One region of the Streptomyces sp. NPDC051907 genome, then DNA from elsewhere that is predicted to be linked to it. Evidence: predicted binding sites of a transcription regulator. Region 1 holds the regulator's gene; each other region holds the start of a gene.
What was found. The regulator HrcA, encoded in region 1, represses chaperone genes, less so after heat shock. The targets are predictions, from matches to a motif close to TTNGCACTCNGNNNNNCNGAGTGCNAA.
Positions count from the first base shown of each region.

Region 2: groES (co-chaperone GroES) is a predicted target of HrcA. The motif match lies at 1,854-1,880, and genes of this name have one in related genera.
Region 3: groL (chaperonin GroEL) is a predicted target of HrcA. The motif match lies at 1,653-1,679, and genes of this name have one in related genera.

Region 1 is NZ_JBFAYB010000082.1:7,899-12,401, reverse strand. It holds gene AB0M39_RS31560 (DUF3097 domain-containing protein) at 1-505, opposite strand, end outside; gene AB0M39_RS31555 (MBL fold metallo-hydrolase) at 516-1,238, opposite strand; gene hrcA (heat-inducible transcriptional repressor HrcA) at 1,415-2,440, shown strand; gene dnaJ (molecular chaperone DnaJ) at 2,441-3,577, shown strand; gene AB0M39_RS31540 (nitronate monooxygenase) at 3,837-4,503, shown strand, end outside.
Region 2 is NZ_JBFAYB010000005.1:71,232-75,734, forward strand. It holds gene groL (chaperonin GroEL) at 1-1,300, opposite strand, end outside; gene groES (co-chaperone GroES) at 1,399-1,707, opposite strand; gene AB0M39_RS05135 (polysaccharide deacetylase family protein) at 2,378-3,427, opposite strand; gene AB0M39_RS05140 (class I SAM-dependent methyltransferase) at 3,437-4,503, shown strand, end outside.
Region 3 is NZ_JBFAYB010000016.1:15,516-20,018, reverse strand. It holds gene thrC (threonine synthase) at 1-220, shown strand, start outside; gene AB0M39_RS12290 (MoaD/ThiS family protein) at 247-522, shown strand; gene AB0M39_RS12285 (cold-shock protein) at 1,243-1,446, shown strand; gene groL (chaperonin GroEL) at 1,841-3,463, shown strand; gene AB0M39_RS12275 (hypothetical protein) at 3,815-4,503, shown strand, end outside.

The sequences.
Region 1 (4,503 bases):
CCGGGACCAGGTGGTCCACCAGGACGCCCAGGCGCGCGTCCGGGCCCGGGGCGAAGTCCGCGACGATCGCGGGGAGGTCGTCGACGCCCTCCAGGTACTCCACGACGACCCCCTCGATCCGCAGGTCGTCGCCCCACACCTTCTCCACCAGCTCCGCGTCGTGGCGGCCCTCCACGTAGATGCGGCTCGCCCGTGCCACCCGCGCTCGCGCGCCGGGGACGGCGACGGAGCCGGAGGCCGTGCGGGTCGGGCGGCCCGGCGACTGCGTGGGGCGTACGAGCGTTACCGTCCGCCCCTCCAGCAGGAAGCCCCTCGCCGTCAGCGGGAAGACCCGGTGCTTGCCGAAGCGGTCCTCCAGCGTCACCGTCCCCGCCTCGCAGCGGATCACCGCGCCGCAGAAGCCGGTGGAGACCTCCTCCACGACCAGGTCGGGCTCCGCCGGCACCTCCGGCGCGGGCTGCGACTTCTTCCAGGGCGGGGTCAGATCGGGGCTGTAGCTGCGCATTCGCCAGACGCTACGACACCCCGAAACGCGCCGCCAGCACATCCCGTTGAGCGCGTACGAACGACGCGTCGACCGCCGCGCCGTGCCCGGGCACGTACACCGCCTCCTCGCCCCCCAGCGACAGCAGCCGGTCCAGCGCGGCCGGCCAGCGGGAGACGATCGCGTCGCTGCCCGCCTGCGGGTCGCCGGACTCCTCCACCAGGTCGCCGCAGAAGACCACCTCCGGGCTCCCCGGCACGAGCACCGCCAGATCGTGCCCCGAGTGGCCCGGCCCGACGTTCGCCAGCAGCACCTGGCGGCCGCCCAGGTCCAGCGTCCACTCCCCGCTCACCAGATGCGCCGGCGCGACCAGCAGATCGGCCGCCTCCGCCGCCTCGGCCCCGGCGACCCCCTGGGCCACCGCGGAGCGGCGGATGTCGTCCCGCTCGCGCCGCATCAGCGCGTCGACGCCCACCGCGCCGAACACCTCCGCCCCCGCGAACGCCGCCGTCCCCAGAATGTGGTCGAAGTGGGGATGGCTCAGTGCGATATGCGTCACCCGCCGGCCCCCCAGCAGCGCCTGCGCCTGGGCGCGCAGCTCCGCGCCCTCGCGGACCGTGGAACCCGTGTCGTACATGAGGACTGAGTCCTCGCCGACGATCAATCCGACGGTGGCGTCCCATATCGGCAGGCGTCGCCTGCCCACCCCGTCGGCCAGCCGCTCCCAGCCGAACTCTTCCCAACTGACGTCCATGCGGCGACGCTACTGGCAAACGACCTGCGTCGGCGCACGGTAGCGTGGTCGGCCGCCCTCTAGCGGCCCTTGCTAGAGGCGTACCCCGCGGCCGTACACTGGCACGGGGAAAACTTGGCACTCACACGCATCGAGTGCCAGGCAACCACCGAGGAAACCAGCTGGAGGTGTGCGCGATGCTCAGCGAACGCAGACTCGAGGTGCTGCGCGCCATCGTCCAGGACTATGTCGGCACCGAGGAGCCCGTCGGCTCCAAGGCCCTGACCGAGCGGCACAAGCTGGGCGTCTCCCCGGCCACCGTCCGCAACGACATGGCGGTGCTCGAGGAGGAAGGGTTCATCGCCCAGCCGCACACGAGCGCCGGGCGCATCCCCACGGACAAGGGCTACCGGCTCTTCGTCGACAGGCTGGCGGGCGTCAAGCCGCTGTCGGCGCCGGAGCGCCGCGCGATCCAGAACTTCCTGGACGGCGCGGTGGACCTGGACGACGTGGTCGGCCGTACGGTGCGGCTGCTGGCGCAGCTGACCCGGCAGGTCGCCGTCGTCCAGTACCCCTCGCTGACCCGGTCCACGGTCCGGCATGTGGAACTTCTCTCCCTCGCGCCCGCCCGTCTGATGCTCGTGCTGATCACGGACACCGGACGGGTCGAACAGCGCATGATCGACTGCCCCGCCCCCTTCGGCGAGACCTCGCTCGCCGATCTGCGGGCCCGGCTCAACAGCCGGGTCGTCGGGCGGCGCTTCTCCGACGTGCCGCAGCTGGTGCAGGACCTGCCCGAGTCCTTCGAGCCGGAGGACCGCGGGACCGTCTCCACGGTGCTCGCGATCCTGCTCGAGACGCTGGTGGAGGAGACTGAGGAGCGGCTCGTGATCGGCGGCACCGCCAATCTCACCCGCTTCGGGCACGATTTCCCGCTGACGATCAGGCCGGTGCTCGAGGCGCTCGAGGAGCATGTGGTGCTCCTCAAGCTGCTCGGCGAGGCCAAGGAGTCGGGCGGTATGGGCGTGACTGTCCGGATCGGTCACGAGAACGCCCACGAGGGACTCAACTCAACGTCCGTCGTCTCGGTCGGCTACGGTTCGGGCGACGAGGCAGTTGCCAAACTCGGCGTGGTCGGACCGACCCGCATGGACTACCCCGGAACGATGGGAGCGGTACGCGCAGTGGCACGTTACGTCGGACAGATCCTGGCGGAGTCGTAAGTGGCCACGGACTACTACGCCGTACTCGGCGTGCGCCGCGACGCATCGCAGGACGAGATCAAGAAGGCCTTCCGCCGACTCGCCCGTGAGCTTCACCCGGACGTGAACCCGGACCCGAAGACGCAAGAGCGCTTCAAGGAGATCAACGCGGCCTACGAGGTCCTGTCGGACCCGCAGAAGAAGCAGGTCTACGACCTCGGCGGCGACCCCCTCTCGCAGGCGGGCGGCGCCGGCGCGGGCGGCTTCGGCGCGGGCGGCTTCGGAAACTTCTCCGACATCATGGACGCCTTCTTCGGGACGGCGTCGCAGCGTGGGCCGAGGTCGCGTACGCGGCGCGGCCAGGACGCCATGATCCGCCTGGAGGTCGAGCTCAACGAGTCGGCCTTCGGCACGACCAAGGACATCCAGGTCGACACCGCGGTCGTCTGCACGACCTGCAGCGGCGAGGGCGCCGCGCCCGGCACCTCGGCGCAGACCTGCGACATGTGCCGCGGCCGCGGCGAGGTCTCGCAGGTCACCCGGTCCTTCCTGGGCCAGGTCATGACCTCGCGGCCCTGCCCGCAGTGCCAGGGCTTCGGCACCGTCGTGCCGACGCCGTGCCCGGAGTGCGCGGGCGACGGCCGGGTCCGCTCCCGTCGCACCCTGACCGTGAAGATCCCGGCGGGCGTCGACAACGGCACCCGGATCCAGCTCGCGGGCGAGGGCGAGGTCGGCCCCGGCGGCGGTCCCGCCGGCGATCTGTACGTCGAGATCCACGAGCTGCCGCACCCGGTGTTCCAGCGGCGCGGCGACGATCTGCACTGCACGGTGACGATCCCGATGACCGCGGCGGCTCTGGGCACGAAGTGCCCGCTGGAGACGCTGGACGGCCTGGAGGAGGTCGACATCCGGCCGGGCACGCAGTCGGGCCAGTCGATCCCGCTGCACGGCCGGGGCATCACGCACCTGCGCGGCGGCGGCCGGGGCGATCTGATCGTCCACGTCGAGGTGACGACGCCGACGAAGCTGGACCAGGATCAGGAGCGGCTGCTGCGGGATCTGGCCAAGCTGCGCGGCGAGGAGCGGCCGACCGGCCAGTTCCAGCCAGGTCAGCAGGGGCTCTTCTCCCGCTTGAAGGACGCCTTCAACGGTCGTTGATCCCTCCGGGGGAGCGCTGCTCCCCCTGAGGGAGCGGGGGGGCGGGGACGACCGCGCGCACCACCCGTGCGAGTGGTCGCCCCGCCCGCACCACGCCCCCTTTCCCCGGGCTCTCCGGTGTCCGCCCAGGGCATTCCCCGGGCGCTCACAGGGCCCGCCCCCGCGGCGCCGGGAGGGGCCGCGGCGAGGGAGAACTCCCGTCTCCAGACCCCGGAACGCTCGATTCGGCCCTCCGGCAGGGACATGGCACGATGCCCCCATGTCCTCCGCACTGACCGATCTCTGCCGGCATCCGATCGTGCAGGCCCCCATGGCGGGCGGCGCGTCCTGTCCCCCCTTGGCCGCCGCCGTGGCCGAGGCCGGCGGGCTGGGGTTCCTGGCCGCCGGGTACAAGACCGCGGACGGCATGTACCAGGAGGTCAAGCAGGTCCGCGGGCTGACCTCCCGCCCCTTCGGCGTGAACCTCTTCATGCCCCAGCCCCACACCGCCGACGCCGCGGCCGTCGAGGTCTACCGGCACCAGCTGGCCGGCGAGGCCGCCTGGTACGAGACCCCCCTCGGCGACCCCGACAGCGGACGCGACGACGGGTACGAGGCCAAGCTCGCCATCCTGCTCGACGACCCCGTCCCCGTCGTCTCCTTCACCTTCGGCTGCCCCACCCGCGACGTCCTGGCGTCCTTCGCCAAGGCCGGGACCCTCACCGTCGTGACCGTCACCACGCCCGAAGAGGCCCAGGCCGCCCAGTGGGCCGGCACCGACGCCGTGTGCGTGCAGGGCGTCGAGGCCGGCGGCCACCAGGGCACCCACCGCGACGACCCCGAGTCCGACGGCGCAGGCGTGGGACTGCTCACCCTCGTCGCGCTGATCCGCGAGACCGTCACGCTGCCGATCGTCGCGGCGGGCGGGCTGATGCGCGGCGGCCAGA
Region 2 (4,503 bases), on a different contig from region 1:
CCTCCTTGCCGAGGTTGCCCTCGAGGACCTTGACGGCGTGGACGAGCGCGGAGCCGCCACCGGAGACGATGCCCTCCTCGACCGCGGCGCGGGTCGCGGAGATGGCGTCCTCCAGACGGTGCTTCTTCTCCTTCAGCTCCACCTCGGTGGCGGCGCCGACCTTGATCACGCACACGCCGCCGGCCAGCTTCGCGAGGCGCTCCTGGAGCTTCTCGCGGTCCCAGTCGGAGTCCGTGGACTCGATCTCGGCCTTGATCTGGTTGACGCGGCCGACGACGTCCTCGGACTTGCCGCCGCCGTCGACGACGGTGGTCTCGTCCTTGGTGATCGTCACGCGGCGGGCGGTGCCCAGCACGTCCAGACCGGCCTGGTCGAGCTTGAGGCCGACCTCCTCGGCGATGACGGTGGCGCCGGTGAGGGTCGCCATGTCCTGGAGCATCGCCTTGCGGCGGTCGCCGAAGCCGGGGGCCTTGACCGCGACCGCGTTGAAGGTGCCGCGGATCTTGTTCACGACCAGGGTCGACAGGGCCTCGCCCTCGACGTCCTCGGCGATGATCAGCAGCGGCTTCGAGGCGCCGCCCTGGATGATCTTCTCGAGGAGCGGGAGCAGGTCCTGGATCGAGGAGATCTTGCCCTGGTTGATCAGGATGTACGGGTCGTCGAGGACGGCCTCCATACGCTCCTGGTCGGTCACCATGTACGGGGACAGGTAGCCCTTGTCGAAGGCCATGCCCTCGGTGAAGTCGAGCTCCAGGCCGAAGGTGTTGGACTCCTCGACGGTGATGACACCGTCCTTGCCGACCTTGTCCATCGCCTCGGCGATGAGCTCGCCGACCTGCTGGTCCTGCGCGGAGAGCGCGGCCACGGCGGCGATGTCGGCCTTGTCGTCGATCGGGCGGGCGGTCGCGAGGAGCTCCTCGGACACGGCCTTGACCGCGGCGTCGATGCCCTTCTTGAGGGCGGCCGGGGACGCGCCCGCGGCGACGTTGCGCAGACCCTCGCGGACCAGCGCCTGGGCGAGCACGGTGGCGGTGGTGGTGCCGTCGCCAGCGATGTCGTTGGTCTTGGTCGCCACCTCCTTCACCAGCTGCGCGCCGAGGTTCTCGTACGGGTCCTCGATCTCGACCTCGCGGGCGATCGTGACACCGTCGTTGGTGATGGTGGGAGCGCCGAACTTCTTGTCGATGACGACGTTGCGGCCGCGGGGGCCGATCGTCACCTTGACCGTGTCGGCAAGCTTGTTGACGCCGCGCTCGAGGGCGCGACGGGCGTCCTCGTCGAACTTCAGGATCTTCGCCATGGAGCTTTCAAGTCCTCTCAAAAACGAACTGCGCCCCGGACCGCCCGGCTGTGATATCGCGGGGGCCAGGGGCGCAGGTCACGTACAACCGGGATGAACTACTTCTCGACGATCGCGAGCACGTCGCGAGCCGAGAGGACGAGGTACTCCTCGCCGCTGTACTTCACCTCGGTGCCGCCGTACTTGCTGTAGAGCACGACGTCGCCGGTCTTGACGTCGAGCGGCAGGCGCTCGCCGTTCTCGAAGCGACCCGGGCCCACCGCGAGGACGACGCCCTCCTGGGGCTTCTCCTTCGCAGTGTCCGGGATGACCAGGCCAGAGGCCGTGGTCTGCTCGGCGTCGAGCGGCTGGACCACAATGCGGTCCTCGAGCGGCTTGATGGCAACCTTGGAGCTGGCGGTCGTCACGATCCGACCTCCCCCTTCGGAGATCTCACGGGGTTAACTGTCTGAGGTGGCGACCAGGTGGATCCGTCGTCGCGGGTGCCGGACCTGCCCGTCGCTGTGTTGGCACTCTCCTACGGGGAGTGCCAGACCTGAGACTATGACCGCGATTAGCACTCGGTCAAGCGGAGTGCCAATGAGCGCTGTGGCGTCGTTTCGATCTCGATTGCCTCAGCCCGCCGCCGCGGGCCCTCCCGACCGGTCCCGGCCCGCTCCCGCAGGGACAACGCAGCGGCCCGCGCCGGGGTTCCGGCGGCGGCTCCCGTCTCGCCTCCGTGCACACCTCCATGAACGTCTCCGCGCACGTCTCCGTAGACCGCGCGGACATGCCGCGCCGCCTTGCGGGCGAGCCGCTCGATGGGGTCGAGCGAGGAGGGCGAGGCCTGCGGGGAGCACCCGGCGGCGAGAAGGGCGCCGACAGCGAGCAGCCTGACGAGCGGCCGGCGCGCGCCGCTCATCCGCGGAGCCTGTCGTCCATAGCCGCCGGTCGCCCATAGCGGTCGGCCGGCTGTCGTCCATGGCGGCCGGTCAACTGTCGTTCGCAGCGGTCGGTCGGCTGTCGTCCAGTGCGGTCAGGCAGTTGTCGTCCATGGCGGCCGGTCATCTATAGCCGCCGGTCATGCGCGGCCGCCGGTCATACGTAGTCCTCCAGCCTGGCCACGGCGTACCCCTTGGCGGTGACCGTGTTCAGGACCTGCCGGATCATGTCGGGCATCGTGCCCTTCCAGTCCTCGCGGCCGCGGAAATGGGTGAGGATGATGTCGCCGGCGTGCAGGTCGCGGTCCCACTCCCGCCACTCCATACGGTCGGGGAACCCCTCCGCCGCCCAGAGCGGCACCGCCTTGACTCCGCAGGACTGCGCGGCGCGCAGGGTGTCGCGGTTGTAGTTGCCGAACGGCGGGCGGAAGAGCGGGGGCCGCTTGCCATAGCGCTTCTCGATGTTGGCCTGCTGGCCGCAGATCTCGCGCTTCTGCGCGGCGTAGGAGAGCCCGGGCATATAGCGGTGGTTGAGCGTGTGGTTGTGCAGGAAGACTCCGCGGTCCTGCATCCGCTTGAAGTAGCCGTAGTCGTCGTTGATCACGTAGTCGCTGATGAAGGCGCTGTACGGGATCCGCAGGTCGGACATCATCCGCAGCAGCGCGGGGTCCTTCTCCGAGCCGTCGTCGATCGTCAGGAAGACGACCTTCTCCTTGACCGGCACCGTGGTGAAGACGGGCGGCAGGTCCTCGGCCCCCTCGACCTCGAACCCCTTGCGGGTGGTGATCCTCGGCTTGACGGCGGGCGGCATGGGCGCGACCAGCGGGGTCTTCTTCAGCCCCCACTTCTTGGCGGCGGCGACCCGCGCGGCGTGGGCGGCCCGTACCCGCGTCACATACGAGGAGAGCGCGCCGGCCGGCCCCCGCCGCTCCTTCGCCTGCTGGCCGGGGGCCGGCTGCGGCGGGGCGTCCGTCTCCGCGCCGCCGCAGCCGGAGGCGAGGGCCGCGAGGACGAGGGCGGCGAGGGCGGTGCGCGCGCGGGCAGGGCGGCGGCGACGGCCCTGCCCGCGACTCCGCCCACGACCTTGAATGACACACTTATGCTCTTTTTGTCTTACTAGCTGCATGGCGCTGGATCCTGTCAGCACGGATCCGTACGGCCCCGCCGACACCTCCGCCGCGAGCGCACCATCCCCCACCTGGCCCACAATGATCCGGTGAACGACCTCTCCGCCCTCGACGCCTTCTCCTCGCTGCAGACCGACCAGGGCAGGGCGCTGCTGGCCGAGCTGCGCGACTACGACCCCGCGCAGGAGCTGGCGATCGCCACCCGGCTGCGCCGCGAGCACCCCGCCGAGCTGGTCTCGGCCGCGCTCACCCAGGCGAGGCTGCGGCAGCGCGCGGCGGCGAAGTTCGGCGCGCAGGACGCGCAACGGATGTTCTTCACCCCCAACGGCGTCGAGCAGGCGACCCGCTCCTCGGTCGCGGCGTACCGAGCCGGCCGGTTCGCCGCCCTGGGCGTGCGCAGCGTGGCCGATCTGTGCAGCGGCATCGGCGGCGACGCCCTCGCGCTCGCCCGGGCGGGCATCTCCGTGCTCGCCGTGGACCGCGACCCGCTGACGGCCGCCGTCGCGCGGGCGAACGCGCGGGCGCTGGGCCTCGCGGACCTGATCGAGGTCCGCTGCGCGGATGTGACGGAGATCGACACGACGGCGTACGACGCGGTCTTCGTGGACCCCGCCCGGCGCGGCGGACGGGGGCGGATCTTCGACCCGGAGGCGTACTCCCCGCCCCTGTCCTGGGCGATCCAGGCGGCCCGCACCCGCCCGCACGCGGCCCTGAAGATCGCGCCGGGCATCCCGCACGAGGCGGTGCCCGAGGACGCCGAGGCGGAGTGGATCTCGGACGGCGGCGATGTGAAGGAGGCGGTGCTCTGGTTCGGCGCCCGCCCGGGCGCGATCAGCGCGACGCTGCTGCCGGGCCCGCGCTCGCTGACCGGGGCGGGCCTGCCCGACCCGGCGGTGCGCACGGTGGGCCGGTTCCTGTACGAGCCGGACGGCGCGGTCATCCGGGCGCATCTGGTGGCCGACGTGGCCGCCGAGCTGGGCGGCGGGCTGATCGACGAGACGATCGCGTACGTCACGGCGGACGAGCTGAGGCCGACCGCGTACGCGACGGCGTACGAGATCACCGACGAACTCCCCTTCAACGTGAAGAAGTTGAAGGCGCTGCTGCGCGAGCGCGAGGTCGGGGTGCTGACGGTCAAGAAGCGCGGCTCGGCGGT
Region 3 (4,503 bases), on a different contig from region 1:
CCGCACGGAGGGCATCTTCGCGGAGACCGCGGGCGGCGTGACCGTGGGCGTGACCAAGAAGCTGATCGAGGCGGGCGTGCTGGACCCGACGCTCACCACGGTCGTCCTCAACACCGGCGACGGTCTCAAGACGCTGGACGCGGTGGCGCCGACGACCGGCCCGACCGCGACGATCCGCCCGAGCCTGGACGCGTTCCGCGACGCCGGCCTCGCCCGCTGACTACCTACGGAAGGCAGAACACCACCATGAGCGTCAACGTCCGCATCCCCACCATCCTCCGTACGTACACGGGCGGCCAGTCCGAGGTCGCGGCCGAGGGCGGCACGCTCGCCGAGGTCATCGCCGACCTGGAGAAGAACCACACGGGCATCGCCGCGCGCGTCCTGGACGACCAGGGCAAGCTGCGCCGCTTCGTCAACGTGTACGTCAACGACGACGACGTCCGCTTCGAGCAGGGCCTCGAGACGGCGACGCCGGACGGCGCGGGAATCTCGATCATCCCGGCCGTCGCCGGAGGCTGACCGTCCGGCACAGGGCTTGAGGGCGACCGTCCGGCACTGTGCCGGCTGCTGAACCGTCCGGCCGCGTGCGGAGGCTGGCCCTCCGGTGCCGGGTCGGCCGCCCCGGCCGTCGAGCACCGTGCCGGAGGCTGACCTTCCGGCACAGTGCCGGAGGTTGACCGTCGAGCATCGCGCCGGAGGCTGACTCTTCAGCAGCGTGCCGGCTTCTGAACCGTCAGCCACCGTGCCGGAGGCTGACCCTCCGGCACCGGACCGGTTGCTCTGGCCGTCGAGCGGGCCCCCGGCTGCTGACCGTTCGCCAGGTACTCAGCGTTACCAGAATTGCCCCCTCCGCAAGAGAAGCGGAGGGGGCAATTCTGCATGGTTGAACGCGGTAGAGTTGGGAAGTCCCCTCCGCTGCTTGTGCCGCACGCATATGAGAATGCGTCCGCCGCGCGACAAGAAGCAGCCAAAGTGTGCGGTCGAAATGCCTCTTATGCGCCATTTGCCGGGCCCGACTTGCCCCGGAATTTCTTGAATTCAGGTCAATTCTCCCTTCGGCCGCGCCCAGAATTCTCGTCCGATTGACCTGTTGCAGAGGGCAGTTGGGCAGATACATTCAGCCGCGGTCGACGCGTTCCGACGCACACCCCTCCTGCCAGATGGGTTGCATGGGGTGAGGTCTGACCCGGGTCCGCGAAGTGCGGTCCTGTGCAAGGGCCAGTAATAGGGGAGTTAGGCATGGCTCAGGGCACCGTCAAGTGGTTCAACGCGGAGAAGGGGTACGGCTTCATCGCGGTCGACGGTGGTGCGGATGTTTTCGTCCACTACAGCGCGATCCAGATGGACGGTTACCGCACCCTGGAGGAGGGTCAGCGGGTCGAGTTCGAGATCTCGCAGGGCCAGAAGGGGCCGCAGGCGGACATGGTCAAGCTCGCCGTCTGATCTCGGCGCGACAGACCACCGACGCACTCACGCACGAGGGGCTCGCATTCCATCTGGGATGCGGGCCCCTCGCGCGTCCGCAGACAGTCCGCTCCTCCCGGGCGCCCCGAGGGCCCGCGGTCGCCGCCGCCCCCGATGGTCCGGGCCCGCCGCCGCGCGGGGCGCTCGGCGAACGCCCGTCCCACGCTGGGGCTTCGTCGAAGCCGCTTGCACTCTCCATGGGCGAGTGCTAATCATTGGCGTTAGCACTCTGAAGGTGAGAGTGACAACGAGGACCGTTCAGGTGAGGTCCGCAGGCCGGGTGGGGCAAGGAACCACACGGCGTGCAGGCCGTCCGTCGCGGGCGCCAGTGCGGTCCGGAGAAATCCACCCCAGTCCGGGAGGACCACTTCACATGGCCAAGATCATCGCGTTCGACGAGGAGGCACGGCGCGGTCTCGAGCGCGGGATGAACCAGCTCGCCGACGCCGTCAAGGTCACCCTTGGCCCCAAGGGCCGGAACGTCGTCCTCGAGAAGAAGTGGGGCGCCCCCACGATCACCAACGATGGTGTTTCCATCGCCAAGGAGATCGAGCTCGAGGACCCGTACGAGAAGATCGGCGCCGAGCTGGTCAAGGAAGTCGCCAAGAAGACGGACGACGTCGCCGGCGACGGTACGACCACCGCCACCGTCCTCGCCCAGGCGCTCGTCCGCGAGGGCCTGCGCAACGTGGCCGCCGGCGCCAACCCGATGGCCCTCAAGCGCGGCATCGAGAAGGCCGTCGAGGCCGTCTCCGGCGCCCTGCTCGAGCAGGCCAAGGACGTGGAGACCAAGGAGCAGATCGCTTCGACCGCCTCCATCTCCGCCGCCGACACCCAGATCGGCGAGCTCATCGCCGAGGCCATGGACAAGGTCGGCAAGGAAGGCGTCATCACCGTCGAGGAGTCCCAGACCTTCGGTCTGGAGCTTGAGCTCACCGAGGGCATGCGCTTCGACAAGGGCTACATCTCGGCGTACTTCGCCACCGACATGGAGCGTATGGAGGCGTCGCTCGACGACCCGTACATCCTGATCGTCAACTCCAAGATCTCCTCGGTCAAGGACCTGCTCCCGCTGCTGGAGAAGGTCATGCAGTCGGGCAAGCCGCTGCTGATCATCGCCGAGGACGTCGAGGGCGAGGCCCTGTCGACCCTGGTCGTCAACAAGATCCGCGGCACCTTCAAGTCCGTCGCGGTCAAGGCCCCGGGCTTCGGCGACCGCCGCAAGGCCATGCTGAACGACATCGCCATCCTCACGGGCGGCACGGTCATCTCCGAGGAGGTCGGCCTCAAGCTCGAGAACGCCGGCCTGGACCTGCTGGGCCGCGCCCGCAAGGTCGTCATCACCAAGGACGAGACCACCATCGTCGACGGCTCCGGCGAGAGCGACCAGGTTGCCGGTCGCGTCAACCAGATCCGCGCCGAGATCGAGAACTCCGACTCGGACTACGACCGCGAGAAGCTCCAGGAGCGCCTCGCGAAGCTGGCCGGCGGCGTGGCCGTCATCAAGGCCGGCGCCGCGACCGAGGTCGAGCTCAAGGAGCGCAAGCACCGCATCGAGGACGCCGTTCGCAACGCGAAGGCGGCCGTCGAAGAGGGCATCGTCGCCGGTGGCGGCGTGGCCCTGCTGCAGGCCTCCTCGGTCTTCGAGAAGCTCGAGCTCACCGGCGACGAGGCGACCGGCGCCAACGCCGTGAAGCTCGCGCTGGAGGCCCCGCTCAAGCAGATCGCCGTCAACGGCGGCCTCGAGGGCGGCGTCGTGGTCGAGAAGGTGCGCAACCTGGCCGTCGGCCACGGTCTGAACGCCGCGACCGGTGAATACGTCGACATGATCGCCGAGGGCATCATCGACCCCGCGAAGGTGACCCGCTCTGCCCTGCAGAACGCGGCCTCCATCGCGGCGCTGTTCCTGACCACCGAGGCCGTCATCGCCGACAAGCCGGAGAAGGCGTCCGCCGCCGCTCCGGGCGGCATGCCGGGCGGTGACATGGACTTCTGATCGACCTCTGGTTGATCGACCGTCCTGACGGAGGGCGGCGCCCCACTCCCAGTGGGCGCCGCCCTTCGGCGTTTCCGCCTCCGGCGCGCGGCCCGACCTGGAGCCCGGTGCATGCGGCGACCGCGACCTAAGCCGGTCGACACAAGCCGGTCGACGCAAGCCGCTCTGCATGAGCCGATCGGCATAAGCCGGTCGGCTCAACTGCTCACCTGACTGGATCACTTCTCGCACCTGCCCGCGCGCGGGCGGACGCCTCGGGCGATGGGATGTGCGCGTGCGGGCCCACCCGGCCCCGCGCCCGTCCCACGCACACCCTCGGCAGCCCGAGCGGGCGCCGAGGGGAAGGAAGCCATGAACGTGAACAGCCAGAGCCCGGCCGGCACCGCGGTGCTGCCTCGGGCCCGCTCCCGCCGACTGCTTGCCTCCGTCGCCGTGGTGGCCGCTCTGACCGGCCAGATCCTCGCGCTGTCTCCCGCCGCGCAGGCGGACGGGCACGACAGGCCGAGGAAGCCGGCGCGGGAGCGGCCGCAGACGCAGGAGCGCCCGCCCGTGCAGCAGCAGCCCGTCCAGGCGCGGCCGCCGGCGCAGGAGCAGCAGCCGGTGCAGGAGCAGCAGCCCGCCCAGGCGCGCCCGCCCGCGCAGGAACAGCAGCCTGCCCAGGCACTCCCGCCTGCCCAAGAGCAGCAGCCGGCGCAAGGGCAGCAGCCGGTGCAGCAGCCCGCCCAGGCGCGGCCGCCCGCGCAGGAGCAGCAGCCCGTGTCCGATACGGCGCCCGCGCCTGAGACGGCGCCCGCGTCCACCCGGCCCCCGACGACGCCTGCGGCGCCGCCGACTGCGGCCCAGGCGCCCCACGGGCTGCGGCAGTTCACCACGGACGGGACCTTCGTCCCGCCGGCGGGCGTCACCTCGGTCTTCGTCCAGGTCTGGGGCGCCGGCGGCGGCGGTGGGGGCGGCGGTGGCGGCGGCAGCAGCCCGAACAACGGCAACGGTGGCACCGGCGGCGGCGGTGGCGCCGGGGGCTTCGTATGGTGCGCCCTCGA